4 regions of the Cytobacillus sp. genome follow, and region 1 is predicted to be linked to each of the others. Evidence: riboswitches for the same ligand, from Rfam matches in the RefSeq annotation. Region 1 holds a riboswitch; each other region holds the start of a gene.

Evidence for each region. Region 1 has a riboswitch for thiamine pyrophosphate ahead of ACEQ1T_RS09340 (3-oxoacyl-ACP reductase). Riboswitches for the same ligand answer to the same signal wherever they lie in the genome.
Region 2: linked by a shared signal. The riboswitch ahead of ACEQ1T_RS00645 (thiamine phosphate synthase) and the one ahead of ACEQ1T_RS09340 (3-oxoacyl-ACP reductase) in region 1 are both predicted to bind thiamine pyrophosphate.
Region 3: linked by a shared signal. The riboswitch ahead of ACEQ1T_RS23295 (YkoF family thiamine/hydroxymethylpyrimidine-binding protein) and the one ahead of ACEQ1T_RS09340 (3-oxoacyl-ACP reductase) in region 1 are both predicted to bind thiamine pyrophosphate.
Region 4: linked by a shared signal. The riboswitch ahead of tenA (thiaminase II) and the one ahead of ACEQ1T_RS09340 (3-oxoacyl-ACP reductase) in region 1 are both predicted to bind thiamine pyrophosphate.

What each region holds. Positions count from the first base shown of each region.
Region 1 covers NZ_CAXQGS010000052.1:54,204-61,784, reverse strand. The annotation lists gene thiD (bifunctional hydroxymethylpyrimidine kinase/phosphomethylpyrimidine kinase) at 1-602, opposite strand, end outside; gene thiM (hydroxyethylthiazole kinase) at 614-1,426, opposite strand; gene ACEQ1T_RS09340 (3-oxoacyl-ACP reductase) at 1,440-2,201, opposite strand; TPP riboswitch at 2,307-2,419, opposite strand; gene ACEQ1T_RS09335 (OsmC family protein) at 2,536-2,997, shown strand; gene ACEQ1T_RS09330 (Cof-type HAD-IIB family hydrolase) at 3,031-3,780, opposite strand; gene ACEQ1T_RS09325 (sigma-70 family RNA polymerase sigma factor) at 4,175-4,741, shown strand; gene ACEQ1T_RS09320 (hypothetical protein) at 4,734-5,813, shown strand; gene ACEQ1T_RS09315 (hypothetical protein) at 5,856-6,146, opposite strand; gene ACEQ1T_RS09310 (AbrB family transcriptional regulator) at 6,287-7,348, shown strand; gene ACEQ1T_RS09305 (C39 family peptidase) at 7,392-7,581, opposite strand, start outside.
Region 2 covers NZ_CAXQGS010000005.1:20,782-28,362, reverse strand. The annotation lists gene thiC (phosphomethylpyrimidine synthase ThiC) at 1-1,433, shown strand, start outside; TPP riboswitch at 1,457-1,563, shown strand; gene ACEQ1T_RS00645 (thiamine phosphate synthase) at 1,652-2,260, shown strand; gene thiO (glycine oxidase ThiO) at 2,257-3,399, shown strand; gene thiS (sulfur carrier protein ThiS) at 3,396-3,599, shown strand; gene ACEQ1T_RS00630 (thiazole synthase) at 3,601-4,368, shown strand; gene ACEQ1T_RS00625 (MoeB/ThiF family adenylyltransferase) at 4,365-5,384, shown strand; gene ACEQ1T_RS00620 (VOC family protein) at 5,499-6,002, shown strand; gene ACEQ1T_RS00615 (VOC family protein) at 6,053-6,430, opposite strand; gene ACEQ1T_RS00610 (hypothetical protein) at 6,573-6,932, shown strand; gene ACEQ1T_RS00605 (hypothetical protein) at 6,958-7,089, opposite strand; gene ACEQ1T_RS00600 (hypothetical protein) at 7,330-7,515, shown strand; gene ACEQ1T_RS00595 (hypothetical protein) at 7,552-7,581, shown strand, end outside.
Region 3 covers NZ_CAXQGS010000133.1:13,656-21,236, reverse strand. The annotation lists gene ACEQ1T_RS23315 (enoyl-CoA hydratase) at 6-797, opposite strand; gene ACEQ1T_RS23310 (long-chain fatty acid--CoA ligase) at 1,003-2,625, opposite strand; gene ACEQ1T_RS23305 (coproporphyrinogen III oxidase) at 2,775-4,289, opposite strand; gene ACEQ1T_RS23300 (Cof-type HAD-IIB family hydrolase) at 4,539-5,405, opposite strand; TPP riboswitch at 5,635-5,736, shown strand; gene ACEQ1T_RS23295 (YkoF family thiamine/hydroxymethylpyrimidine-binding protein) at 6,058-6,663, shown strand; gene ACEQ1T_RS23290 (ECF transporter S component) at 6,665-7,261, shown strand; gene ACEQ1T_RS23285 (ABC transporter ATP-binding protein) at 7,245-7,581, shown strand, end outside.
Region 4 covers NZ_CAXQGS010000076.1:36,148-43,728, forward strand. The annotation lists gene ACEQ1T_RS14585 (polysaccharide deacetylase family protein) at 1-92, shown strand, start outside; gene ACEQ1T_RS14590 (DedA family protein) at 89-676, shown strand; gene ACEQ1T_RS14595 (hypothetical protein) at 693-1,838, shown strand; gene ACEQ1T_RS14600 (hypothetical protein) at 1,919-2,755, opposite strand; gene ACEQ1T_RS14605 (sugar phosphate isomerase/epimerase) at 2,920-3,723, opposite strand; gene ACEQ1T_RS14610 (DUF1287 domain-containing protein) at 3,829-4,536, shown strand; gene tenA (thiaminase II) at 4,557-5,246, opposite strand; TPP riboswitch at 5,306-5,407, opposite strand; gene thiW (energy coupling factor transporter S component ThiW) at 5,567-6,055, opposite strand; TPP riboswitch at 6,168-6,284, opposite strand; gene ACEQ1T_RS14625 (alpha-hydroxy-acid oxidizing protein) at 6,409-7,518, opposite strand.

The DNA of each region.
Region 1 (7,581 bases):
CTGCTCTTAAATTCCGAAAAACTTTCTCCGTCAAATAGAAGGTCTGCTGCTATGTCCTTTGCTTCGTCATGGCCGCCTTTTATGATGACATTTTTTGCTCCAAGGTGATGCAGCTTTTTTGCTGCTTCTCTTTTATCCTCCAGCGAACGAATCCTTATGTCCGTTAAAACCTCTGCCTCTGGAATATTCGGGGTAATCACCATAGAGAGCGGAATAAGACGCTTCTTCATCGCTAATATCGCTTCATTCTGAAGAAGACTTGCTCCTCCCTTTGCAATCATCACTGGATCTATGACGACATTTTTCCATCCGTATCTCACGATTTCATTGGAAACACTCTCGATTATATCTGCACTAAAAAGCATTCCTGTCTTTACAGCGTCAGGTCTGAGGTCCTCTCCTATGGACTGAATTTGAGCAGACACTGCCTCTGCTGTCATTGGATAAACTCCCTGAACGCCCTTGGTGTTTTGAGCCGTAACAGCAGTCAAAGCAGACATGCCGAAAACACCGAGTTCCTGAAATGTTTTTAAGTCTGCCTGAATGCCCGCGCCGCCGCCGCTATCTGAACCCGCTATGGTTAAAGCTTTATTCACTTTCATTTAAAAGCCTCCTATCCGATCGTTTTTTCAAAAGATCCATATGCTTCAACATCTGCAGCAGAAATGTTATATAAGCTATTCAAAAACTCTGCTTGGAAAGTTCCTGGGCCTTTGCCATCCGATTTTTCTGCTGCAATTTCTGCGGCAGATCCATAAACGACCAATGAAGCTGCTGCTGCTTTTACAGGATCCTTTTCAACAGCAGCGAAAGCTCCTATTACAGAAGTAAGAAGACATCCGGCACCTGTTACTTTCGTTAGAAGAGGATGGCCATTGTTAATGGCAAATGTGGATCTTCCATCTGAAACGATATCCTGTTTTCCTGTGATAACAGTGACTGCACCAAGTTCTTTTGCTGCCGACTTAGCAAGCTCAGAAGTGTTCCCTGCTGCTTCAACTGCATCTACGCCCTTAATACTCCATTTCTGTCCTGCTGCGTTGGCAATTTCTGCTGCATTGCCTCTTATGATGGTAATATCTAATTCTTCTAATAGTCTTTTAGCTGTTTCTGTACGATAGGCCGTCGCGCCGACACCAACAGGGTCAAAAATGACCGGCACTCCATGCTGATTTGCTGACTTACCCGCTATGAGCATGCTTTTTACTTCTTTTTCAGTCAGTGTTCCCATATTGAGAACCAATGCGCCAGCTATTTTAGCCATGTCAGCTGCCTCTTCATGTGCATATGCCATCACTGGTGATGCCCCAATAGCCAGAAGGCCATTTGCCGTAAAGTTGGTTACCACCACATTGGTGATATTATGTACCAGAGGATTTGTATCTCTTAGTTTTTCCAATAGGCTGCTAATCTCCTGAATGTTCACATTAATTCCTCCTTTAATTCATAACTAGTCCGCCATCCACAACCAAATTCTGTCCTGTAACCGCCCTTGCCCAGGGAGAAGCGAAGAAGACTATTGCATCAGCCACTTCTGCAGGATCTGTGACTTTTTTTAATGGAGTTGAGTTTTCGATAATTTCAAAGACTTCCTCGGATGTCGAAGCACTGGCGTCTGTCGTTCTTAACAAACCGCCTGATACCATATTCGCAGTAATCCCATATTGGCCCAGCTCATTCGCCATATTCCTGGTGAAGCCTAATAGAGCAGCTTTGCTGGTCGTATAGTCATGGTAGGGTACAACTGGATTCTGGAATAGATTGGTCCCAACCGAGATTATCCTGCCAAACTCCTGTTTTTTCATATCTTCCAGACCAGCCTGGACTGTGTTTAAAGCCCCAAGAATTGCACCTTCGAGCTGGTTTTTGTAATCGTCCCATTTAATTGTTTCTGCATCTTTTTTTGAAATAGGGTCAAATTGAAAGTTCACCAGTGCATTATTGACTATGGTTGTAATGGGGCCTCCAAAGTGTTCCTTCGCCTTTTGAAACATTGATTTCACTTGACCTCTGTCCCGGATATCAGCACGAATGGCAATGGCTTTTTCGCCAATTTCCTTCTGTAGAGCATGTGCTTTTTCCTCGCTATGGAAATAGTTAATGACAACTCTCGCCCCTTCCCTCGCGAATGCTTTTGCTGTTTCTTTGCCCAGCCCTCTGCTGCTGCCTGTAATAATGACAATCTGATCGTTAAGATTCATAGAAAATCCTCCTTATTGATAGCCAATTCATTTGTTTTTGAGAACAAAATAAAAACCAGATCCGAAATTGGACCTGGCTGAATAATCTAAGAGAAAAAACATCGTTCCCCGCAATTACTACTTTCCTACGCTGGTATGATCCAGATCAGGTCCGAAGGGTAAAAAACAGTCCGGTTTCTTTCTCAGCCCGCGAGCATCGGGCACCCCTAGCAGTAAAACTATTAAGTTGGCTGATTTCATCTTAGCCTGAAACGTTAAATCTGTAAAGTCTTGCAATTCTGCCTGTTCCTCTTTAAGGTTTAAATAGAAATACATAACTTGGAGGAATCAAAGAATGGCTGAACACCAATTCCATTTAAAAGCACATTGGCCTGGACTTCGTAATGATGTTGGAGAAATTGAGACTGGAGGGCTGAAAACAAAGGTTTCCATTCCCCCAGAAATGGAAGGTCCCGGAATCGGAACAAATCCGGATGAAATGCTGCTTGGGGCTGCAGCAACTTGTTATATCATTACCCTGGCAGCCATGATGGAACGAAGCAAACTCGAAAAAGAAGACCTTACGATGGAATCAATTGGAATTGTGGATGTAACCAAAGGAGTGATTACGTATAGGAAAATTATTCATCGCCCCCTTATCTTGTTAAAAGCTGATGCGACAGAAAAGGATCATTCACTTGCGCGAAAGCTGGCGCAAAAAGCTGAAGCATCCTGTATGATTTCCAGGGCGATTAAAGGAAATGTGGAAATAGCACTGGAAGAAACCATTCTAATTGCCAAAAGAGCATCCAAATAAACCAAAAACCGGCATGTTAGCCGGTTTTTAATCTTAGAGAGCCCACTTTCGGATTGCTTTTGCAACACCAGCGTCATCATTAGTTCCCGTAACAGCATTGGCTGTTTCTTTCACAATATCCTGGGCATTTCCCATTGCTACTCCCCAGCCAGATTCCTCTATCATGGCAATATCATTTAAGCTGTCTCCCATTGCCATTACATTTTCCATCGAAATGCCAAGAATCTCAGTTACCTTCTGGATACCTCTGGCTTTATTGATGCCCAGAGCATTTACCTCAATATTAGTTAAGCTGGAATTTGTAATTTCCAGGTCCCCTTTTGTTCGAAGCTCTTTATGAATGAGTTCCCTGATCTCATCATCTGATATATCAAATCCAAATTTAAGCCATTCATGGTCATGAATATTTTCTGGCATTTCATTCATCCAAACTTGTTCGCAGCTGGTTGCCCAGAATTTGGTCTTATGTGACTGGGATAAATTCCACATCCATTCCATTACTTTAGAATCAACAGGAGTCCTTGTGATTAATTCTCCACCAGGGCCAAATATTTCACTGCCGTTGACCGTGATCAAATAGGAGTTCAATTCCAAAGAATCAGCATGATCGCCTGCCGTGAGCCTGGATCTTCCCGTGCTTAAAATAACTTCAATCCCTTTTTCCTTCGCCTCCCGTATTGCCTTGCGGTTTTCATCTGGAATTTCCCCTCTGGAATTCAACAAGGTTCCATCCATATCAAGAGCGATTAATTTGATCTGTGGAGCAATATTTGATTGTGACATAATAATCTCCCTTCTTTCTTGCACAATAAATCCATTATATAAATAAATAATCGTCCCATCAAAAACAAAGCATTTGGGCAGAATCATTTATTCGAAAATAGCGATCATTATTCCCAATCTAATTGTATAGGCCAGAATTACTCAATATGAACAAATGAGGAAATGATGAATGTTCCTTGTTATTTTTGCTCCTTCTGTTCTTAAGCTATGCATGGATGTGGTTTTATTTAATCGGATTAAATAATCAGGCGCAGACCAAATGGTATGCGCTTTTTTTGTATAATCTTAATAGATGCCAAAAGTTGAAGCGATTTACTTGTATCTGTCGTCTAACTGTCAGGAAACAAAAGGCAGCCGGAATCGGCAGCTGGCAATTTAGCAAGGAGGCAGTCATGTGAGCTCTGATGATTATGTAAAACGGTCAATTGCTGATCAAGTGGATCGTGCTCTCGTTCTTGAAATGATCATGGATGAGTATGGAACCGTTTTGAAGAGATTGATATACAGCTATGTGAATGATTGGAATGCGGCCAGCGATTTAACACAGGATACCTTTATTACTGTTTATGAGAAGCTGGAAAGTTTCCAGCAAAGATCTTCTTTTAAAACATGGATTTTTACAATCGCTATTAATAAAAGCAAAGACTATCTTAAAAGCTGGCATTATCGAAATATGGTCCTGAATGAAAAGGTTTTTTTCCTGAAGAAGGATAGAGAAAAAGATCCGGAAGCTTCATTTCTTGAACGGGATGAACATCAGGAATTGCTAAAAACGATTGAATCCCTCACAGTAAAATACCGGGAAGTCTTCCTTCTCCATTATTACCAGGATCTCAGTCTGGCTGAAATAAGTGAAACCCTTAATATTCCTATTTCTACTGTTAAAACAAGACTGTACAGAGGACAGGAAAAAGTGAAGAAGATACTATCTGCTGCAGAAAGAGGTGAACAGCATGGCTGATCTGAATCAGGAAGTGAAGAAAGAGTTGAATGCTGCATGGACGAAAGATTCTGTTTTCACAGAAGAAGAAAAACAGAGAGTCAGAAACCGAATCGCCACTTCTGCTGCTAAAGGCAGGAAAAAAGACTATGTTCCTAAGCTTCTTTCTGCCGCTGCAGCTGCTGGGTTTGTCCTGTTGATTGGCGGGATTGCCGGAATCCAGACAGATGACTTTAACAAGCAAAATGGACAGGAGACTGTCATTTCAAATAAAGATTTTTATTCCGGCCTTACAGAGGGTGCTATGCTAAATAACTGGAAACTGAATGGTTACGAGAAGGATTCATATGGCCGCATAACTGCAGTTTTTACTGGAAAGGCAGCGGTTACAGGCATTCTGGATTTTCAGGATGAAATTGTATACTTTCAGCCTGATCGTGATTCTTTAAAATTGCTGCCGATCATGGATGGCAAGACCATAAAAATAACTTTTAATGAAACCGATCAGGAGATGCTAAAAAAGGTATTTGGCACAGCCGCACCCATTAAAGCAGAAAGTGTTTCTTTAATTTTAGATGGATATCGCGCACCGGAAGGCGCTGTACATCAGGCTGAAGTCTTGGAGCTGGCAGCCCCAAAAGAACCTCAATTCCATGCTGTTCCATTCCAGCTGGCCCTAAATATTAATGCGGAACTGGTCCTGCCGGAGCCTTTAAACCATGTGTATAAAGAATTTTCTTTAAGAGGAACGGATGAGATCTTAAGAGGTTTAAGCCCGGCAGAAGTATTCCAGCTGTACTTATTTGCTGAAGAAATTGAAGATTATTCTACTCAATATGCATTGTTTAACCATGATCCGGAAATCGGAAAACCATTCCCTACCCTGAATCATTACCTGAATGCTATAAGCGAGTCGCCATCGATCCCAGAAGAACAGACATTATTGCATAGGGTGAAGAATGCACATTTAGAAGAAGTCATTAGCGATGACTCTTCAGCATATATTTCCATATCTGAAGAGGATGGCTTTGGATTCGGCCTCAGCAAAAACAGCGAAGGAATATGGAAAGTAAACTGGATGCCAACCCAATAAATTGGCTGAGCTTGTACCGTTAATGGTGCAGGCTCTTTATATTTACCTAAATAGGCCACCAAAGAACACAATGATTGCTAATACGGATGAAAGAAACAGGGTGAGGATAATGGAAAATAATACATGAAAACCCGCTTGCCAGTTTTGGACTTTCTTTAAAACAAAAACACTCACGAGGAAGACAATGACTGTCAGAAGCAGAAGAAGCGAAAATGGACGATGGCCGATATTATTCAGATAAATATCATACAGAGGCGAAAAACCCAGCAGCAAAAATAAACCAAGACATATAAACGATAAGATGAAAACAAAATGGCTTAGTTTTTCCGGCATGGTTAGTCCCCCTTCTATAAAATGGACTTCTCTTAATAAATTGTATGAAAACATATGATTTTATAAAACTTGTAATTTATTCATTGTTTTTATATGGTATAAATATCTTTAGGTATACTAAATAAAAAGAAGGTTTTTTTGTGAATAAAAATTTATTGATCACTTTTCTTACTGCTGTATTAGGTGCAGTATTATTTTCATTAATGCATATTCCGGTCGCCTTTTTGCTTGGTGCATTGACTGCTGTTATGATTGGAAGCCGGCTCAGCAGGATTCCGTTTTATTGGCCAGCCGGATTTCGTGATGCGGGGATTATCATCGTCGGATACAGCATCGGGCTTTCATTTACACAGGAAGCAGTTCTGCTTATCCTGCAGAAGCTCCCTTTTATTTTGCTCGTTACCGTCTGCATGGTTCTCTTTAGCGGCATATCTGCACTTCTCATTGCGAAATTAATGGGCATCGACTATCCCACGGTTTTAATCGGCAGTATTCCCGGAGGTCTGTCTCAAATGATTCTTCTGGCAGAGGAAGTCAAAGGAATCGATATCACGGTTGTTACCTTTATGCAGGTCGCACGGCTTTCCATGATTATCTTCATTGTTCCTGTACTGGTATTCGGACCTTGGCTGAATGTCCCGAGCGGTTCCGGTTTTGAAGCCGCAGAACCTTTATGGGGTCATTTATTCCCAGATATTTTACTCTTTGTCTTTGTTTCTTTTGCCGGCATAATCCTAAGCAAACGCCTGAAGCTCCCTACCCCGTACCTTCTCGGTCCGATTATGGGAACAGCGGCCCTTGTCCTTTCCGGTATAAATGGACCCGGACTCCCGCCTGCTGTTTTGGATTTATCACAGCTATTAATCGGGGCTCACATCGGCATGATGATGAAGCCTGAAAAGCTGGACAGTAAGGTCAAAACCATTTCTCTGGCTGCCTTAAGCGGCCTGCTGCTTATTGCGTGTTCGGTGCTGCTTAGTTTTATGATTATGCACTTTTTTCACCTTTCCCCTGCCACCAGCTTTTTAAGCCTGGCACCCGGAGGAATGGACCAAATGGCCATAATGGCTCATGAAACCGGCGCCGACTTAGCCATAGTAACAGGCTATCAGCTATTTAGGCTGTTTTTTATCTTCTTTGTAGTACCTCCGTTTTTAAAATGGAGCTTTTTAAAGTTTAAGAAATTGGAATCCACAAGCTAAAAGAAGGGACTGCTAAGCGGCAGCCCCTTCTTTTGCTATTTATTTAGTTAATGACAATGGCCTGTGATCCCATTAGCTCCCAGGCTTCTATAAACTGCTGTTTGGGCACCTTTTTATTTTTTGTGCCATACGGGTCGTTAATATAAATATATTCCTCATCATATCCGGTAATTGCAACACTATGCATCTGGAATGTCACTTCAACTGGCCCCCCCGGTGTATTCCAGGTTTCA
Region 2 (7,581 bases), on a different contig from region 1:
AAGTCTTTCCTGGCTTAAACCGCAAGCCATTGATAGCGAAAAAAGGGAAGAATGTCACCCAGCTTCACTATGCCAAAAAGGGGATCATTACCCCGGAGATGGAGTTTATAGCTATTCGGGAAAATATGGAACCGGAATTTGTGCGGTCTGAAGTAGCAAGAGGGCGGGCGATAATTCCTTCCAATATCAATCATCCTGAGACAGAGCCAATGATTATCGGAAGAAATTTTCATGTAAAAATTAATGCGAATATTGGAAACTCGGCTGTTTCATCCTCAATTGAAGAAGAGGTAGAGAAAATGACCTGGGCTACCCGATGGGGAGCGGATACAATTATGGATCTGTCTACAGGCAAAAATATTCATACTACACGCGAATGGATTATCAGAAACTCTGCCGTTCCGGTCGGTACTGTTCCCATTTATCAGGCCCTTGAAAAGGTTAATGGCATTGCCGAGGATCTTACGTGGGAAGTATACAGGGATACCCTAATCGAACAAGCAGAGCAGGGGGTTGACTATTTTACCATTCATGCAGGTGTCCTTTTGAGGTATGTGCCGCTGTCGGCAAAACGCTTGACCGGAATTGTGTCGAGAGGCGGATCCATTATGGCTCAATGGTGCCTGCATCATCATAAAGAGAACTTTTTATATACGCACTTTGAAGAAATTTGCGAGATCATGAAAGCTTATGATGTGGCCTTCTCCCTGGGGGATGGACTGAGGCCGGGATCGATTGCAGATGCAAATGACGAGGCTCAATTTGCAGAGCTCGAAACACTTGGAGAGCTGACGAAAATTGCCTGGGAACATGATGTCCAGGTAATGGTCGAGGGACCTGGCCATGTTCCAATGCATTTAATCAAAGAGAATATGGATAAACAATTGGAAATCTGTAAAGAAGCACCATTCTACACACTCGGACCCCTTACGACTGATATAGCTCCGGGCTATGACCATATTACCTCTGCAATCGGGGCTGCCATGATAGGCTGGTATGGTACGGCAATGCTTTGCTATGTTACACCTAAAGAACATTTGGGTTTGCCAAATAGAAACGATGTGCGCGAGGGTGTCATCACGTATAAAATTGCCGCTCATGCTGCAGATCTGGCAAAGGGACATCCTGGAGCGCAAAAAAGGGATGATGCCCTGTCAAAAGCCCGTTTTGAATTTCGCTGGAGAGATCAATTTAATCTTTCTTTGGATCCTGAGCGTGCTTTGGAATTTCATGATGAAACACTGCCGGCTGAAGGTGCAAAAACAGCTCATTTTTGTTCCATGTGCGGGCCAAAGTTTTGCAGTATGAGAATTTCTCAGGATATCCGGAATTATGCAAAAGAACATCAGCTTGAAACAAATGAAGCGATAAAGAAGGGACTGGAAGAAAAAGCTGAGGAATTTAATAAGGCCGGGGGAAATATATATCAGTAGTCTTTTTATAGTTTAATAGAAATTAAATCCGCTGGGGGTGCCTGTTTGCAGGCTGAGATTAAAGCAAAAGCTTTAAGACCCTTGGAACCTGATCTGGCATGCCAGCGTAGGGAAGTGGAGTATCGGGTCTGAATTCCAAGGCCCCATACCGCCGCTTTCTATTTAGAAGGTGGTTTTTTATTTGCACAAAATCTAAAAATAGCACGGGAGCATCCGCAATGAAAAAACAGCTGCATGTTATATCAGATGGAAAGCTTTCTCTAGAGGCCTTTGCTGAAATAGCAGGTGAAGTGGAACCCTTTGCAGATAAGTTCCACTTGAGGGAAAAACATCGAACCGCAAGGGAGCTATATGAAGGAATTGAGCTGCTTTGTAATGAGGGAGTCCCCATTCATAAAATTGTTATAAATGATCGGGTGGATGTTGCATGGACATGTAAGGCAGGTGTACATCTTGCTTTTCACAGCCTTCCAGTCCATGTTGTCAAAATGCATTTTCCAGATATGCCCATCGGATGTTCCGTACATTCTCTTGAAGAAGCAGAAGAGGCTGCAAAACAGGGAGCTGGTTATATCCTGTTTGGACACATATTTGAAACCGATTCTAAGAAGGGAGCTCCGCCAAGGGGCACTGGGTCACTGGAGGCTCTCAAAAAGGCAGTAGAAATTCCGGTATTGGCAATTGGAGGCATTAAACCAGAAAAAGTCCCAGAGGTTTTGGAGGCGGGGGCAGATGGCATTGCTGTAATGTCAGGGATTTTGCAGGCAAAGGACCCTGCAGAGGCAGCAAAGCTCTTTTTAAATAAGTTAGATGAGGAGGGGAAATGATGAGGAAAATATTTGACGCCGTTATAGTTGGCGGCGGCATTAACGGTAGCTCCATTGCTTTTCAACTGGCTAAAAGAGGGTATAAAGTGGCCGTTTTGGATAAGGGGAAAATAGCCGGCAAGGCTTCCGGAGCGGCAGCTGGAATTTTAGGAGCCCAAACGGAACTGACAGAAGACGGCCCGCTATTCCAGCTGGCATGCAAAAGCCGCTCCATGTATCAGAGCCTGATTCCTGAACTGGAAGATTTATCTCAAGTGCATATTGGCTATCAAAATAAGGGTGTATATAAAGTGGCGGCTAATAAAGAAGAGGAGCTGGCATTAAAAAGCTTGATAGAAAGCCAGCAAAAAGCGGGTGAGCAGGCCGAATGGTTTTCGATCGATGACCTGATCAAACGTGAACCATTCGTATCAAATAAATTGAGGGGGGCCATGTATATACCGAATGACGGACAAGTACAGGCATATGAATTGTCCCTTGCCTTTGCAAAAGCTTCAATAGCCCTCGGCGCAGAAATATATGAGTATACACATGTATCAGATTTTATTTTAAAAGATAAAAAGGTTAATGGAGTCAGAACCAGCCTGGGAGAACTTCTGACAGATTCCGTTATTGTTGCTTCCGGGGTCTGGAGCAGGGAGCTTCTTGAAAGAACGGGCCTTTCGCTGCCCATTATTCCGGTTAAAGGCGAGTGCTTCTCGGTCAAGGTTGAAAAACCGCTTGTACAGGGGACGATCTTTTCACATGGATGCTATATCGTTCCAAAGCAATCCGGGAGGCTGGTAGTTGGAGCGACGGTTAAGGTAAATTCATTTGATGAGAAGGTGACCTTTGAGGGAATATCCTTGCTGATGGAAAAGGCTCAAAACCTGGTTCCTGTCATCGCGAATGCGGAATGGGAAGGCGCCTGGACAGGAATTCGTCCGCAATCGGCTGATGGGCAGCCTTTTTTGGGACAACATCCAGCATGTGAAGGGTTATACATTGCAGCTGGGCATTTTCGGAATGGGATCCTCCTTGCCCCGGCAACAGGAGAACTGATGGCAGACATCATGGAAGGCAAAACGGAGCAGCCTAATCCATTTGAGCTGTCCCGCCTTGAATGTTTAGTCCATTCGTCAAAAGGGGTGCTTTTATGAATATTGTCATTAACGGAGATGCTATTGTGCTGCCGGAAACAGTTAATTCTGTTTCACGCCTGCTCGAGCACTTTCATTTGGAGCAAAAGGTAGTCATTGTCGAGCTAAACCAGAACATTTTGGATAATTCCACACATGCTGAAACCATACTGACAGACGGGGATCGAATCGAAATTGTACACTTTGTAGGAGGCGGATGATTTGTTGAAAATTGGACCCTATGAATTTAATTCACGGCTGCTGCTCGGAACAGGAAAATATCCAAGCTTTGATGTGCAAAGGGAAGCTGTAGAAGCTTCGGAAGCAGAGGTGCTTACGTTTGCAGTACGCCGTATGAACATTTTTGAAGCGAACCAGCCCAACTTTTTGGAAAAGCTGGATTTAAAGAAATATAAATTACTCCCAAATACGGCAGGAGCAAGTACAGCTGAGGAGGCTGTTCGAATAGCAAGGCTATCCAAAGCTTCCGGGCTCTGCGACATGATTAAGGTTGAGGTTATTGGATGCAGCAAAACACTTCTTCCCGATCCAATAGAAACAATAAAAGCAGCGGAGATTCTATTAGACGAGGGATTTATTGTTCTTCCTTATACCTCTGATGATGTCGTCCTTGCCCGAAAACTAGAAGAAATAGGCTGCCATGCGGTCATGCCATGTGCTTCGCCAATTGGTTCAGGGCAGGGAATCATTAATCCTATTAATCTTCAATTTATTACAGAGCAGGCTGCTGTTCCGATTATTGTGGATGCTGGAATTGGGAGCCCGGCAGATGCGGCATTGGCAATGGAGCTGGGAGCAGATGGTGTGTTATTAAATACGGCTGTCTCCTCTGCCGATGATCCTGTTAAAATGGCAAAAGCAATGAAACTCGCCATTGAAGCAGGAAGGCTGGGCTATGAAGCTGGCCGGATGCCCCAAAAGCGTTATTCATCAGCAAGCAGCCCGGCGGAAGGAATGGTTTTTAGTTGAATCAGCGATACTCCCGCCAGATATTATTTCCTGCGATTGGCAAAGAAGGACAGAAAAAGCTGAGGGAAAAACACGCTTTGATTGTAGGGGCTGGTGCATTAGGGGCTGCAAATGCAGAAACCCTCACAAGGGCAGGCATCGGCAAATTAACCATTGCCGATCGGGATTATGTGGAGTGGAGCAACCTGCAGCGCCAGCAGCTTTATAGTGAAGAAGACGTTGTTCGTAAAGCTCCAAAAGCGATAGCAGCGGCTAAACGCCTGAAAGCCATCAATTCAGAGGTTCAAGTTATTGCCCGTATAATGGATGTAGGAGTACAGGAGATTGAAGAGCTGATTGAGGGTGTTGATTTAATCATTGACTCAACAGATAATTTTGACATTCGCTTTCTTATCAATGATATAACTCAAAAGCACCGGATTCCCTGGATATATGGAGGGTGTGTGGGGAGCTATGGTTTAAGCTATACCATCTTGCCTGGGGTGTCACCGTGCCTGAATTGCCTGATGGACAAATTGCCATTGGGAGGTGCCACTTGCGATACGGGAGGTGTTATTCAGCCGGCTATTCAAATGGTTGCGGCTTACCAGTCTGCTGAAGCATTAAAGATATTGGCAGAAGACTTGGAATCCTTACGCGGGACACTTGTTTCTTTTGATGTATGGAAAAATCATTTTAGTTCTGTTAATGTTACTTCCTTAAAGAATCCGCAGTGCTTATCGTGTGGGACTAATCCAGTTTATCCCTTCCTGGACTACAGAAATCAGACAAAAACAGCACTGCTTTGCGGGAGGGATACTGTTCAAATCAGGCCTTCAGCCCTTCAGGACATGGATGTTGCTTTTTTGGAAAAATCCCTGGTCTCTCAAGGAATCATGGTAGAGAGCAATCCTTATTTGCTCTCATTTTCGATCGATGAGGCAAGAGTGGTTGTATTTAAGGATGGAAGAGTGCTGGTGCATGGGGTAAGAGACATTCTCCAGGCAAAGAACCTGTATCATCGTTTCCTGGGATAATGAGTTTTGCCTGTCGCTAAGTGTGACAGGATTTATTGACTAATAAGCATTAAATATCAAACTCAAAATTAGGCTAAAATGAAGATGAAGAGCATCTAAACAGGAGTTGATATCATGAAAAATAAAATCCAAAAAATCACACCAAACTTATGGTTCAATACAGAAGCTGAAGAGGCAGCAAACTTTTATACTTCGATTTTTAAGGACTCAGCTATCAGCAAGATTACCCGCTATGGGAATGAAAGGCACGAACTTAGCGACATGCCAGAGGGAAAGGTTATGACTGTAAAATTTCAGCTGGAAGGGCAGGAGTTTACTGCCCTGAATGGCGGACCAAAATTTAAGTTTAATGAGGCAATTTCATTTATTGTTAATTGCGAGAATCAAGAAGAAATAGACTATTATTGGGAAAAGCTCTCTGAAGGCGGGGATGAGAAGGCACAGGCATGCGGCTGGCTGAAGGATCAGTTTGGCGTATCCTGGCAAATCGTACCTGCAGAGTTAAGCGAAATGATCAGCAGCCATGATTCTGAAAAAACCGAGCGAGTAATGAAGGCATTGCTCCAAATGGAGAAAAAGATTGATTTGAATACTTTGAAGAAAGCATTTGAAGGCTAAGAGAAAAAAGACCTGTCCACTCAGCATTTGAAGGACAGGTCTTCTTGGAATTATTTATCCTCTCTTAATAAATAGTTATTTCCATCCTGGTCTTTAAACGTAAACATGGTTCCAAAAGGCATTTTTAGCATATCCTCAACTTCCACGCCATTTTGTTTCATTTGTTCATAAGCAGCTTCAATATCAGATGTGCTGAAAAGGATGGATGGGTGGGCAACTGCAGATGGATTTTGCTGTTCCATGGCTGCCTTTGAATAGAGAACTAAAGTTGTAAATTCATCATTGCTTGGACCAACTTCAATCCAGGCAGCATTTTGTCCCATAGGCTGTTCGAACTTTAGAACAAACCCCATTTTATTCAGCCAGAACTCTTTTGCCTGTTCCTGGTCCTCAACGTATACTGTGATTTTTCCGATTTTATTGATCATATTAAGTTCTCCTTTGATTTCATTCTTATAAAAAGGATTTTATCAGTCCATGGCGGCAAAAACAATTTCAGTATTGGAAAGGTTCGCGTGAATTCACTCCTAATTGGAGATAATTACTGTAACCATTGAGAGGAGAGGGGTTATGTACATAGAATCCATACGGTTCACCGATTCTCCTGTCCATCATCAATTTCCGACATTATATGAGAATTTGGGTCTTCCCGAGGTTTCTTCCTTTATTGAGCAAAAATATGAATTTGATTTCACTGCAGGAAAAACAAAAAGAACTGGGCATGGAAGCATTCGAATGTATAAGCAATATGGAGAGCTTAAGGTGATAATCTCTGAAAAAATGACCGGATTCGGACCAAAAAGGCTTGAAAAGCTGGAGAGTCTGCTTATGGAGGAGGTTAAAGAACGATTTATCAGCAATATTGAAGCCGAAACTAAAACACGAAAAGTGTACCACATGCATTTTGGCCGTAATGACAGGGGTAAATAGGGACAGTTTAACTGTCCCATATGGCTTACTTGGTGTTGTCTCTTTGGGCTTTTAAAGCGATTCTTTCAAGACCATTTTCTCTGTCATCCGCATATTCTGTTTCTTTTGGAAGTGCATTATTCTTATGATCTGATTGGCTTTTCTTTTTCTTTGCCATGATTTTCACCTCCTTTATAGTGATTAAGGCATCTGCGTTTTTAGTTTGCATTCTTTTTATTAGGCTATGCCTTAAGTTTTTGAACCCCCAAAAATTCAATCAAACGTTTGATTGAAAGGTATGCCAGCTCATCTTGCGCTGTACTGAAGTGCGAATTAATAGGATTTTTTCTATATGATGAAACCTCCATGATTACCTTTCGTATTTAAATAGTACAGCGTAATCATGGAGGTTTTCTTTTTGAAAATGATGTGGTTAATCACTGGAATAGTTCTTATTTTGGCAGCAGCAGCTTTGGCCCTATTCATGTATCTAAAGGGGAAAAACAGCGGTGATCCTGAGTCAGTCATCGGGTATGTGCAGGAACACAGGCATACAGACAATATGGCCTTGGTTATTCGGCATAATGATGAAGAGTGGGTTTAATATCAATGAGCTACTGCTGGTGATTATGCAGAGCTGATGAGCCTATTAAACAGGAAAAACTATTTT
Region 3 (7,581 bases), on a different contig from region 1:
CGTCATTATTTCCCCTTAAACACAGGCTTTCTTTTTTCAATGAAGGCCCGGATTCCTTCTTTGTGATCCTCTGTTTGCCTCATTTTATGCTGGCCGAGCTTTTCAAGTTCAAGCACTTTCAGCAGGAGCGGCCGGTTTTTATCTGCAAGAATTTTTTTTGTCTTAATCATTGCTTCAGTTGGGCTGTTAAGCCATTTGCTCAATTTTTCATCAACAGCGGTATTTAATTCAGCTTCGGCTATTTCGTGAATCAGCCCCATTTGTAAAGCCTCATTTGCAGTCAGCACTTTTCCTTCCCAGATTAAATGCTTAGCTTTATCCTCGCCAATGCGCTGCTGCAGGAAGAAGTGCGACCCTCCATCAGGAATTAATCCAATTCCAATAAAATTCATGGCAAGCTTGCTGCCCTTATCTGCCAAAACATAATCAGTGGCCAATGCCAGGCTTAAGCCCAGACCAGCAGCTGCCCCTGTTACAGCACTTATTGTCAGCTTCGGCATGCTATAAAGAGTTACAACCAGCTCGTTGATACAATCCATCACCACCGGGAAATCGCTTTCATTTGTTTCCAAAAGCATTGTTTTAATATCCCCGCCTGAGGAAAATGCGCGGCCCTTTCCTTTTAATACAACGATATCCACATCATCCATTTGGCTTATATCCTTCATAGCAGTCAAGAGCCCCTTAATCATTTCCACATTCAATGCATTCAATGATTCCGGCCTGTTCATCTCAACTGTGGCTACTCGGCCATCAAGCTGTACGCTGACAGTATCAGTTACAAAGTCTGTTGTCAAAATCCTTTCCCTCCTTTTTGTGCTTCTTTTATTATAAAGAGTATTATTATATTTAAAAAGTGTTTTATCTAAAAATTTTTAATTTTGTCACTTATTCAAGTTTTTGCTGTAAATCCAAACTATAGCAGAAATTAAGTAAGTTTTAACGTTCCAAAACCTGCACTAAAAAACAGCATCCGCAGAAGGATGCTGTACTTGGCCCTTATTACTTTGCATTACCTGTATATTCTTTTTGGACCTGATCTCTTAATGCCATTTTCAGGAATTTCCCTACAGATGTTTTTGGTATTTCTTCAAAGAAAAGAATTTCATCCGGAAGCCACCATTTTGCAAATTGCGGCTTCAGGAATTCATAAAGTTCTTCTTTTGTTGTCTGCCCTTTAAATGGCTCTTTCAGCACAACGCATGCCACCGGTCGTTCCTGCCATTGCTCATGCGGTACAGCAACAACCGCTGCCTCAAATACCGATTCATGAGCCATCAAGGCATTTTCGATATCAACAGAAGAAATCCATTCCCCTCCGCTCTTAATTAAATCTTTTGTCCGGTCAACAATCTTCATAAATCCTTCTTCATCAATGGTTACGACATCACCCGTGTAGAGCCAGCCATCACGGAACGCCTCATCTGTCCGCTCATCCTTGTAATATTCAGAAGCAATCCACGGACCTCTTATAGCCAGTTCCCCCATTTCCTTTCCGTCCCATGCTGCTTCCCCATCCTTGCCGGCAATCTTCATTTCCAATCCGGGTACAAGTATGCCCTGCCTGGCTTTTATGTCCAGCTTCTCTTCTGCTGACAACTCTTCCTGATAGCTTTTTAAAGTCGAAATAACAACAAGAGGGCTTGTTTCGGTCATTCCGTAAGCATGCATGAATGGAATTTTGTGCTTTTGCTCGAAAGCTTTAATCATGCCTTTTGGTGCCGCCGATCCTCCGCAAAGAACCGATCGGAGTGAACTCATGTCATATTTATTTTCATCAAGTTCTTTTAATAGTCCGAGCCAGATTGTCGGCACTCCGGCCGTTATGGTGACTTTTTCTGATTGGATAAGTTCAGCCAGGAGCTTAGGTGTAAAATATGGTCCCGGCAACACAAGAGTCGTTCCAAACCAGACAGCAGCAAAAGGCAGCCCCCATGCATTTACATGGAACATCGGCACTACTGGAAGGGCGATATCTTTCTCGCTTACCGCTGCACTATCTGCCATTCCAAGTGCCATACTGTGAAGGACAATGCCCCTGTGGGAATAGACGACACCTTTTGGGTTGCCTGTGGTTGCAGAGGTATAGCACATTCCAGCTGCCGAATTTTCATCCAGATCATCTGGATATTCATATGCACCGCTTGCTTCATTGATAAGCGTCTCATAATGATAAACCGGCGAAAGAGAAGTCTCCGGCAATTCATCTTTATCAGTCATAATAATGAACGCCTTGACCGTCTTCAGTTCATCCTTAACCTTCTCAATTAGGGGTACAATATCAGAATCAATCAGAAGTACCTTATCCTCAGCATGGTTAATTATATAAGTAATATGCTGAGGTGACAGACGTATATTAATCGTATGGAGGACGGCTCCGCTGCATGGAATGGCAAAATAAGCCTCCAGGTGGCGATGATGGTTCCACGCAAGTGTCCCGACCTTGTCCCCTCTTTCCACTCCTATGTTTTGCAGGCTTTCTGCCAGCTTCCTTGTACGTTCTGCAATCTGCTTATATGTAAATCTCTGAATTCCTCCGGCTGTTCTTGAAACAACTGTCTTCCTTGGAAAATACTTTTCAGCACGCTTTATCATTTGCGTCATAGTCAAAGGTGTTTGCATCATCATTACAATTCCCCCTCTTTAGAAAACGCTTACATTTGGATTCAAATAATTCTATGATCTTTATTACCTATTTCATTCTCTTTATTTTCAGGAATTCCTTTAATATTTTTCTAAATTTTCTAAAATATTTACTTTGAAAAAATCCCCGCCTATTCGGCCAGGGATTCGTGTTTATTAAAAAGTTCTTTTAATATTTTCAATTTCTCGTTTGCATAATGCTCAAAACTGTCATTATACGATTTAGGATCTTTCGGGTTTGCAAAATGAGTGATTTTCCCAGTCTGAGGATCAATGAATTTACTGGAGGCCCCGCATCCAAGCCCGATGATTGTCTGCTGTTCTTCCATAATCATGATGTTATAGATGCTTTCCTGATTCGGAAGGGCATAGCCGACATTTTCAAGATTGCCGAGAATATTTTTCTGACGGTAAAGATAATAAGGATGGTAATTATGCCCTCTTGTCCAATCCTCAGCCATGTCCATCATTTTTTCAATTTCTTCCCGCCCGGCAACTTTATATTTTTGCTTGTTCTTCGTCATTTCCGAAGCTCGTTTAAAGGATAAAGTATGAACAGTCAGGGATTCCGGCATTAATTTCTCAGTTTCATCCAAAGTATGCGAAAATTCCGGCACACCTTCTCCAGGAAGTCCGATAATCAGATCCATATTGATGTTATTCATTCCCATATTGCGAGCCAAATGGAACTTATCCACGGTTTCTTCCACTGTATGGTGGCGGCCAATGGCTTTCAGGGTCTCCTGAATATAGGACTGAGGATTGATGCTGATTCGGTCAATATTCCATTTTTTCAGCACCTCAAGCTTTTCAGGTGTGATTGTATCCGGACGGCCAGCTTCCACAGTGACCTCCCGTATGTTTTCTACATCTGGAAAAGAGTCATACATTTCCTCATAAAGCATATCCATCTCTTCCGCCGTAATGCTTGTCGGAGTCCCTCCTCCATAGTAGACAGTAGTAATTTTCACATCATTTTCTTTCAGCCACTCGCCAATTTTGCGCATTTCAAAATGCAGGCCGCCAAGGAACGAGTTAACAGAACCCTGCCTGCCATTAATCGCATATGCAGGAAAAGTGCAGTACGCACATTTTGTCGGGCAGAATGGAATGCCAATATATATACTGACTTCATTTTTTAAGTCATAAAGATCCGGTACGACAGCAAGCTGCCTGTTTACAATATTCTGCATAAGCTGGATTTTTTCATCTGTAATCAAATACTCTTCCTTCAGCTGCTGATGGGCTTCATGGAGAGGTGTCTGATGCTGTATAGCACGGTGAAGCAATTTTGTGGGACGTACCCCAGTCAGAATTCCCCACTTCTGGGTAATGCCTGTCCAGTCCTGCAAAACAGTCAGATATACATGGGATACTGCATTTTTTATTTGTTTGAAATTCTCTTTTTCTGACTCAGCCGGAACGAATTCCTTCTCAAAATTCGCTGAAAGATTCTTTCCATCTTTATCAGAAAGCTCTGCAATGGCCTTAATGTGCTTTCCATGTTCAAGCTGAAAATTAATTGTCAAATCAGCTGCAGCATTCTCACCCATCAACACTGCACATTCTTCAAAAAAGAGGTTCCCGATCAGCCGGAGCGGCCGATGGAACCGTTCATCCTGTATACCTAAAATTGAAATGTTCAAATCGATCACCTTTTTTAGTAAATATATTAAATGTGCCGATGTCTTTTTTTGACGGCAGCTGTAAAGTGTCTATTTTTCATGTTGACAAACTTCTTTTAGTGTACAGAAATGGGGAAACAAGGTCAATATAGGCGGAATGATTCCTAATGGATTGCTTATATTATTTATGGTTCTTCTTCCTTTCTCCTTTGGCAATTTCACAAAGCAAAAAAAGAGCCGATTACCTAATCGAACTCTCTTTCATTGATTTTATTTTAATAGATTCATTTTCTTCAGAAAATCAATTGGATGCTGCTTCCGGAAATGTTCTTTAACCATGTAGCTTACCCCGTTCTGGTTATTGGATCGGGTCAGCCAGTCGGCTGCTTTTTTTACTTCCGCAGGGGCATTTCCCATAGCCACACCGAGACCGGCGGCTTCAATCATTTCCAGGTCATCTGCCGAATCGCCTATAACGACCATTTGGTTTCGGGATATTCCGAGATGTTCACATAAATAAAGCAAACCATTCAGCTTTGAAACTCCGGCAGGAACGATATCCATCCGCAGATCACCCAGCTTAATGACTTCTACATTTTCAAACATGCCCCTAATGGCTGCCTTGGCATCCTCAAGGTCTCCTTTATCTTCAAAATACACTTCAATTTTTGGCGGCGTGACCGGCTCATCTAGAATGGTGTCACTTAATGAATCCACAAATTGCTGCGAGTAAAAAATGGGATCCCCGGTTGTAAAAACCGTTTTAGCAAGCATATTGGTATTTAGCTTGGTTTTGTTGGCAAGGGAATATTTTTCGTGCACCAGCCTGATTTGACAGGTAAAGCCTTCAAGCAGGCGCACGATTTCATACGTTTCATCTTCCTGTATCCTTTTTACATATATCGGCTTTTCCTGAGAAGCTGCAATATAAGCCCCCCTGTGTGTGACCAGTAAAGAATTGATTTTCAATGCTTTGGCCGCTTTTTTCGCGGATGGAAAACTTCTGGATGTGACAAGTGTTACATAAATTCCTTTTTGCTGCACATATTCAATGGCTTCTTTTGTTGATTTATGAAGTCTTCCATTTGATTGGAGTAGTGTTCCGTCAATATTTAAAGCAAGCATTCTGTATATCATCCAATTTGCCCCCCTCTTCTCGGTGTAAAATTGTCCTATTACACTTTTATGAAGGGAAGGATTGGAATAGAACATGACATGGACAATGCAGAAATTTTTTATAGCTTTTCTGTGTTAGTGAAGGCGTTTGTCTGTTTTCATAGATCAAATGATTTAAAGAATTATAAATTAGTCATTTACAATTTGGATGCTCCGTATTAAGATGGAGTCAATAAAAACTGCATATCTTATTTTGCACTAGGGGAGCTTTTTGGCTGAGAAGAACAATCCGTTCTGACTCTTATCACCCGATCTGGATAATACCAGCGTGGGGAAGTGCAGGTGAACGGCTATCATTTCTAGTGTATTGATATCATTCAACTGCATTTCCTTATGGGAATGCAGTTTTTTATTTTCATTAGGCTCTTTTCGTGTAAATTGTTGTTTTTCGCTTATTAATGTTGTCCGTTGATTTCCGCTCCAGGCTGCTGGCTTTCCGCGGGGCGGGCGGTGAGCCTCCTCGACGCTGCGCGTCTGCGGGGTCTCACCTGTCCCGATACTCCCGCAGGAGTCTCGCACATTCCGCTACAATCAACTCAGTAAATCATATACAAAAAGCAACAAACCTTGCGAAAATAGCCTTTCATGAAAACTAAACTAGGAGGATGGAAAGATGCAGGAAAATTTTCTATGCGGAACAAGCGAGATTACAGGGTGCAGGTTTTCAATTTATCCAATGACTGACAGGTTTGTGGATGTAATTTTATCTGCTCTAAAAGAAGTGGATACAAGCAAGGTATGGATGGATACAGATGATGTGAGCACTTGTGTTCGCGGCAGATCCATTCATGTTTTTGATGTGGTCAAAGCTATTTATCTTGAAGCTGCTAAGCATGGTGATCATGTGGTATTTAACGGCACATTTTCAAATGGCTGCCCTGGGGATACTGCCGGAGATGCTTATCTTGCTGAAAATGAAGAGAAGGCGAATGAAAAAAAATCTGCTGGAATCAGCCAGGAAGTCGCTGTACAGTTCGCACTGTATCCGATGGGGATTCCTTCATACATGAACGTCATTATGGAGCAGGTCGAGCTCGCAAAGGATCAGGGAACATTTACTGAAGGTGTCCATTATGCTTCAAGATTAGATGGAGATGCACATGCTGTTTTTAAAACGCTGGAAGATGCATTCCAAAGCTGTAAGAAAAGCGATTCTACTCATATTGTCATGACAGTGAATATGTCTGCGAACAGTCCTTCCAAGAAGGGGGCTGTGTAATATGCTCGAAAAATGGAAACTTCGTGAGGTCATTGTCCTGTCTGTACTCGCTGTTGTGTTTGCAGTTGTATACCTGGTGTTCATGCAATTTGGGAACGTGTTATATGGGATGTTTGGCTTAATCGGCTATGATCTGATTTTTGGCATTTGGTTTATTGTTTCAATCATCGCAGCGTACATAATCAGAAAACCCGGAGCCGCCTTTTTATCGGAAACCGTCGCTGCAGCCATTGAGGTCATGATTGGCAATGCAGTAGGCCCTCGCCTGATTCTTTCAGGCATGATACAGGGGATTGGAGCAGAGGCTGTGTTTGCGGCAACAAAATGGAACAACTACCGGACATGGGTTTTAATTGCTGCCGGCATGGGCTCTTCTGTTACAAGCTTTATTTGGGGCTATTTCATTTCAGGCTATGCAGCCCTCTCACCCGGTTATGTAACTGCCATGTTTTTCGTGAGACTGATTAGCGGCGCTTTGCTTGCCGGATTGCTGGGGAAATGGCTCAGTGAGAGTCTTGCAAAAACTGGTGCATTAAACAGCTTTCCTATAGGAAAAGAGCTGAAAAGGGGAAAATCAGAAAATGGCATTACAGTATAGCCAGCCTCTATTAATAACAGAACAGCTGTCCTTCCGTCATGAAGATGAGAAGAATCCTGTTTTTAAGAATTTGAATTTTAGTCTTTATCCAGGGGAAGCTGTTCTATTATTGGGCCCCAGCGGCTGCGGAAAAAGTACGCTTGCTTTCTGCTTAAATAAATTGTATCCGGAAGCCATTGATGGAGAACTGGAAGGCACCATTTCTTTCAAGGGAAAAATGCTGGAGGAATTCCGGCCTGGTGAAATTAATCGGCACATCGGCATTGTGTTTCAGGATCCAGAAAGCCAGTTTTGCATGACAACAGTTGAAGAAGAGCTGG
Region 4 (7,581 bases), on a different contig from region 1:
TTGGCCATCTGGACCAATATTTGCAGCAGGCAAAACTAAAAGGAATCCATTTTGTTTCTTTAAAAGATGGATATCAGGGGCATCGCCCATGAGTACTGAAACAATTATTGAATTTATTTCGTCCTACGGTTACTGGATCATCTTTTTATTTTTATTTTTCGGGATTGTCGGCATTCCCGCTCCCGAAGAATCGCTATTATTCCTAATTGGCGTGTTAATTGGAAATCATAAATTAAGCTTTGCCGAATCTGCTGTCTGTGCGGAAGCAGGTGTGCTGCTTGGAATGCTTTCCGCGTATTGGATCGGTAAAAAAGCAGGTACGCCCTTTCTCAAAAAATATGGCAGATACATTGGGATCACGGACAAGAGATGGAATACCGCCCAGAAAAAATACTTGGAAAATCATCGCTTTATGATTTTTGCGGGTTTTTATATGCCGGGAATACGACAGATAAGTCCTTACTTTGCCGGCATTTCAAAAGTTCCTTTTCATCAGTACCTTCTATATTCTGCAGCAGGCTCCCTTAGCTGGGTGCTCCCTATAATTGCCGCGGGATACTTTGCTGGAAGCTTATTCGATATTAATCCTGAATATGTGCCCTATCTAGGGATTGTGTTATTAATTGTATTCGCAATCTACATGCTCTTTAAGTATGCAAAAAATAAATCAAAGTGACAGAAAGGAGGGTATTATGAAAGTTCTGCTGCTCCCATTATTTCAATTCCCCACTGGACATTCAGAAGTTGCCAAAACGCTTCAGGACCGTATTCGAAGTCAATATCCTGATGCGGAAATCAAAATAGTCGACTTTCTTTCTTATTGCAGTGATAAGCTTGAGAAGCTGGTCTCAGGAATTTATTTAAAAGGTTTCCTGGGTGCCCCTTTCCTTTACAGGGCATTATATTACACCATTATGTATAAGCAGCATCCTTTTAAATTGCAGCCTGATTTACAGGTTCTATCCTATTATTTTGAAAGAAAAATGCAGAAGTTCCTTGATGAGGAAAATCCGGATTTGATATTTTGCACTCATTCTTTTCCATCTGGAATCATCAGTTCTCTAAAACAAAAGGGACGATACCGGGACATTACTGCGGTGAATGTTTACACGGATTTTTTTATAAATGATATTTGGGGAAAACGGGGAATTGATTTTCATTTCGTTCCTCATCCCGAGGCGAAGGAAAAGCTTATAAAAAAGCATCATATTCCTGCTGAGCAAATTTTTGTAACAGGCATTCCTGTTCATTCTGTCTATCACCTTCCGGTTCCATTTAAGAAAGAAAACCGGATACGTCATATCCTGGTTGCTGGCGGAAACAGCGGCTTAGTAAACTGTGATATTCTTGAAGCTATGCAGAAGGCTCCTCATATTCGATTTCTGGTTCTTTGCGGAAATAATGACGAATTATATAGATCACTCAAGACACTGAATTTAAAGCAGATCGAGCCCATTGGATATATTGAAGACCCATATGAAATGAATCAGCTATATAATAAAGCAGATGCTATTTTGACCAAACCAGGTGGAGTTACTATTAGTGAAGCACTGCAAAAAAAACTTCCGATTCTGGTCCATACCTCACTCCCCGGACAAGAGGAAATCAATTTGGACTATTTGCTTGAGAAAAACCTGGTGACTGTCATTTATGAAAAGCATATTGCTGAACAGCTAAATAATGAAGAAGCTATACTTAATCTAAGAAAACACATCGATTCTTATCTCGCAAAGGTCACTTGCCCATTGGATTATGCCATCTTCATTTCGATTAAAAGCACCGGCAGAAGTACGCCTGAAACTGTTCATTCTATTAGAGCCATCCCAACTTTAAAGTGACACTTCGACCAGCGGGGCTTTGGCGGCAGTATGACCCGATAAATAATTTACAGCCTGGAATCTCCAGGCTGTTTTCCATTTCAATCAAACGTTTGATTTATCAATCCTTCTTCATAAAGAATCTCCTCAATACCAGGAACATACCCTTGATCAGCCATGTCCTTCTCGCAGCCAACTGAAAAATAGGTATACGAATATTCATATCCTTCTCCCTGTACACCGCCTGATCCACCATGTGAAATACAGCTTTCTGGTATTGCTTCACGCTTCCCTTTTTCATCGGCATAATAGTACAAATCGTCAATATACCCTTCACTTTGCGGTAAAGAGGTAATGGCATATCCTCTATCATTCACCCGAAATACATCGTACTCCCCTTCTGTCTCTGGAACAGGAGCATTCTCTATTTCATGAACAATTCTCACCTGACCAGCATACCCTTTTGGAATCAGATAAAGGTCATGAGTTTTTTCTTCCAGATCTGCCTGCTGGAGCATCCAAAAGAACACTATCGGCAGGAGGCAAGCGGCAAGGAAACCTGCTGCATTCAAGGTAACCTTCCTGCCCCCTGGCATCTCGCGGTCCCACTTCCTCCACTCATCTATTAAAAAGAAAAGCACCGCAGCAATAAATGCGTAGAAAGCAAACCCTTCCATAATAAAATAAGTGACTGCAGCCAAAAAGGTATGTATAAATGCAGCAGCCGGAAACCGCCATACTGCTAGATTTCTAGTAAGAAACTCAGAAAGCAGCGAAACTGGAACACCGTATATCACATTTCCGAAAAAGCAGTATAAAAAAACCATAACCAGGAAGAAGGAAAACAATCCCCCTTCAGAAAAGAAAAAGAGAAGCCAAAAACCAAAAGTAAAAAGAATGGAAGCCTGCAGGGCAGTTTTTAGTTTTAATCCCAGCATAAGAATTAATTAACCTCCTCTTCTTTGTGAAAAGTTTCACATATATCATAGCATATATACATGGTTATTCCCATACTCACTATGATAACCTTTCATTTTCAACCTGCACAAAATTCTGCCAGGAGGGCCTGCTGCCTAACTAGCAGATCCTTCTTCAATCACCTCTATTGCCCACCTGATACCTTCTTCTGCCATTTTTTCCGGAGGGTTCGTGTGTGGAGTGTACTCCATGACAAAAAATACTTCCTCACATTCCTTGCTAAAAAATCCATCAGTTTCTTAATTTTATGATGACTGCCATCATTCTCATGAGATGGATGCACAGGTACCCAAATATATTTATCGCCCTGGTATTCAACATTATGTAAATGAACGACTCTCACGAACTCGGTCCATTTTTCTATATATTTTATGGCCTTCTCGCCAGCGGCCAATATATAATCCCCGATATCAACACAAAGTCCGAGTCCGTATTTCCTCCATGTCTCTACAGAAAAACGGTCAAGATATTGAATTCCTGCTGGCGATTGTTTGAATCCCAATTTAGGTTCACACACAATCAAAATCCCATATTTCCTCTGGAGAACACTAAGTTTCTTGAGTCCCTCCTCAATGACCTCTGCCGGATTCCTGCTGGTTTCCTTTTTAAAGTAAGGGAAGTGCACCAATATGTATTCAGCCCTAAGCCGGGACATCCTTTCCACTTCCTCCTCAAACTGAATCCAGGCTTCCTCCGGATTCATACTGATCTTTTCCAGCAAATCATATTTGCTTTGCCCCCGGAAAAGAGGCGAATGAAGACCAAAGCTTTTGTTTGTTTTACCCAGCATTTCAATAAAGCAGCGAAAGGCTTCCTCATCTTGAAATTCGCCTATCTCTATATGCGGCAAATGACGTTTAAAAAGTTCATGAAACAGCTTGCTGTCAGACAAAATGACACTTCCCGATATCCCTATATGATGAGCCATAATATCCCCTCTTTTATGCATCTTTATAACAATCTTATCATATCTTCATGTAACTCATTGGAAAATAATTCCGTCTAATCATTAAAATACATGAGGAGACTTTTTATGATAAAAAAAGTGTTTGCTTTCATAATCGGAATACTGTTCTTATTCATTCTTTTTTTCCGAAATGGAATTATTCTGGATTCCATCGGCATTCATTTCGAAAGTCCTTTTGCAAAGAAAATAGCAGTGCCTTCTGATTATTCACAGGCCGATTCAAATCTAAACGGCATTGCCGATCCGCTAGATATGGTCCTGACAGCCAGAAAAGAAGTAGACCAGCGCACGCCATATAAAAGTGCCTACTATGCGGGAGGCTATCCGCCCGATGGCGAAGGTGTCTGTACAGATGTGATTTGGAGGGGATTCCAGGGGGCTGATGTAACCTTAAAGGATCTTATTGATCAGGATATCGCCGAGAATACGGACTTGTATTCAAGAGTGCAGGGCAAGCCTGATCCGAACATTGATTTTAGAAGGGTGCCAAACCAGAATGTCTTCTTTAGCCGCTTCGCAAAGTCATTAACAACTGAACTGAATCCAGGAGATGGTAAGAACCTTCAGCAATGGCAGCCGGGTGACATTGTGGTTTTCCTTTCTCCTAAATTCAACCATGTGGCAATCATATCTGACAAACGGACGAAAGATGGCATTCCATATGTTATACATAACTCCACACCATTTGCAGCAGAAGTAAAACTATCTTCTTTTAAGACTCCCATTACCGCTCATTACAGATGGGATTTTGAAAAAACGCCTGCACTGCCATAAAGCAGATGCAGGCGTTTTTCTTATCTGACTGCTGCAGGATTGCCCGCCGGCCACTCTTCGCAGGTATAAGACATCTCCCAGAAGCCAAGCTCCAGCTGGCAGCTTTTTCGGAAAGCATCCTTCATTCGCTGCCTTTCTTCCGGTGATGCCGCATCAGCAAGCTCATCCAAACGGTTCCTCATATTCATGGTCACAGCTTCGACCCTTAAATTTGCATAAAAAGAGATCCATGGATAAAACGGATGGTTCTCATCTGGCTCATATTGCTTCATGAGTTCAAGCCCAATCTCCCAATAAGTCCATGGACAAGGCAATAATGCAGCAAGGATCTCACCCATGCCGCCTGTGTGGGCATGATACATCATATGCTTAACATAATGATCAGCTGTTGGAGGGAGCGGATAGCCCTGCAATGCTTCGTAATCCACCCCAATCTGCTGGCAAAAATTATGGTGGGGATGTACTTCGCTGTTCAATACAAATTCTATTTGCTGATTAAAATAAGAAATATCCTTACGCTCTGCAGACTTTGAAATGGCAATCCCATAAATATGCATGAACGCATTCAGATACTCAAAGTCCGCTTTAATGTAATGGGCCAGCGCCTCTTTCGGCACGTCCCCTCTCCCGATACCCTGGACAAACGGGTGCTCAAATATCAGCTGAAACAAATCTTCATTTTCTTTGCGCAGAATCTCTGAAAAAGTCATAAAAAATAGCCTCCTTATTCATTACAGAAGCTGCCGGGGAAAAAGCATGAGGATATATAACGAGGTCCTCACTGCTTCCCTGCGCTGGCATTATCCAGATCAGGTTCCAAGGGACAAAGGAAAAGCTCCTTATCTCAGCCGTAGCGCCCCTAGCAGTTTTCTAACATTCTAATTGTTTTTTACCGATTTTCTAACTTGACGTTTTTCGCTCATAAATTTTGGATTTCGCCCATAACTCTTAAAAATCGCTCATAAAGTCAGATTGCTATGCTGCACTCCGCTTATCTGCTTATTCAACTAGCTTCGCCAGCCCAAAATCATCACATATTCTGAACCAAGTTCTTCTCTTTAACCTTTGCCAAAACCATCCAGCCTATGGACGCACCGGCAATGCTGCTGACCAGGAATGGCGGCACAAAGAAGAATGCCCCAGCTGAGCTCCCCATGAGAACCTTTGCAAAAGGTACTGCAAACAATGCACCAATTAAGCCGGTACCTACCACTTCTCCTACAGCAGCCCATATTTTCCGGCCGAACTTCAAATAAAGCACACCTGCCAAAAACGCACCGATCATGCCTCCTGGAAACGCAAGCAGCGTCCCGAATCCAAGCAAATTACGAAGCAGGCCAATCATAAATGCCACAGCTGCTGCAGGCAGGGGTCCAAGCGTCACCGCTGCCAATACATTCACCGCATGCTGCACCGGATAGGCCTTTGCTATGCCTGCCGGAAACCAGAGCAAATGGGAACCCAGTGTCCCAATTGCCACAAATAAAGCCATCGTAGTTAACAATCGGGTTCTGTTCATCTAAACCTCCTTTCTAAAGGGCCGCCTGATTGCTTATCAGGATGAGAAGTATGTATACAAAAAAGCCAGATTCCCATAAGGACCTGGCTTGGTTTAAGTATATGAATTGACATATAGTCAAATCCTACTTCCCTCCGCTGGCATTAACCAGATCAGGTCCATAAGAGTCAGAAAGCTATAACGCGCTTTCCTCTCAGCCCGCACATTCGGGGCACCCCTAGTAGTTGCATAGATATTTAGTTTGATAAGCTATCTCAAGCTTATCAAATTATTCCGGCACTGTCATCAATCTTTTTGCTTAAATACTTTTTTTGATGCAATGTATTAAGAACTCTTCAATTTATGCTCCGAAACTATCGAACCAGCTGCAGACCCGCTACCTCCTTTAGGCTCCCCACCCCTGCCAGAGAAAGCGATACTTTCGTTTCTTCTATAAAGTTGGCAATCACCTTTTCAACCCCAGCCTGCCCGCCAATGGCCAATCCGTACACATATGGCCGCCCCAGGCAAACTGCGTCGGCTCCTAATGCCAGTGCTTTGACCACATCGGATCCTCGGCGAATGCCGCTGTCAAACAATACTGGAATCCGCCCCTTGACTTCCTTCACGATCGGTCCAAGCGCATCAATCGCTGCAATCACTCCATCAAGCTGCCTTCCGCCATGATTGGAAACGATGATTCCGTCTATCCCTTTTTCAACAGCCAGCCTGGCATCTTCCGGATGGAGAATGCCCTTTAATAGAATCGGCAGACTTGTTTTCTCTTTTAGCCTTGCAATATGCTCCCAGCTCAATGTCGGATGATGGATATTATCAAGGATTCCCTGAACTACATCCCCGTCATGGAGAGAGGCCATAAAGACTGGGTCGCTCTCATAGTTTGCTTTTCCATAGCCAAGCTTTAACGGTGAAAAATTGTTTCTTAGATCCGCTTCCCTCCATCCCATCATCACCGTATCAACAGTTAACACAATGGCTTCATAGCCGGATTCCTCCGCTCGCCGCACCATACTGAACGCAGCATCTTCATAATTGGACCAATATAATTGGAACCATTTTGGGCTCGCGCCTGTTGCATTAGCGATTTCTTCAATGGAATAACTGGATACAGTGCTTTGGATAAAAGGAATTCCAAACGCAGCTGCCGCCCGGGCAGATGCAAGCTCTCCCTCACTGTGTTCAAGGCGCTGCATTCCAATCGGTGCCAGGAAAACTGGATAAGGATACGTTCTTCCATATAAATTCACACTTATATCCGGCACTGAAACATCCCTCAGCATTCTCGGTACAATTGAGTATTTTGCAAAGGATTCTATATTCTTTTTCAGCGTTTCTTCTCCGCCGGCTCCTGATTGGACATAGCCAAATCCGCCAGCTCCCATTACTTTCTCTGCTTCTTCTTCCAGTTCCTTAAATGAAATAGGAAAGTTTTCCGCGAAACTAATATTCTCTACTTTTGCCATATTCCAGCCCCGCCTTTTTTGAATTTATTGAAAATAATAACACTTTTTTGGATTTTAAGAAAC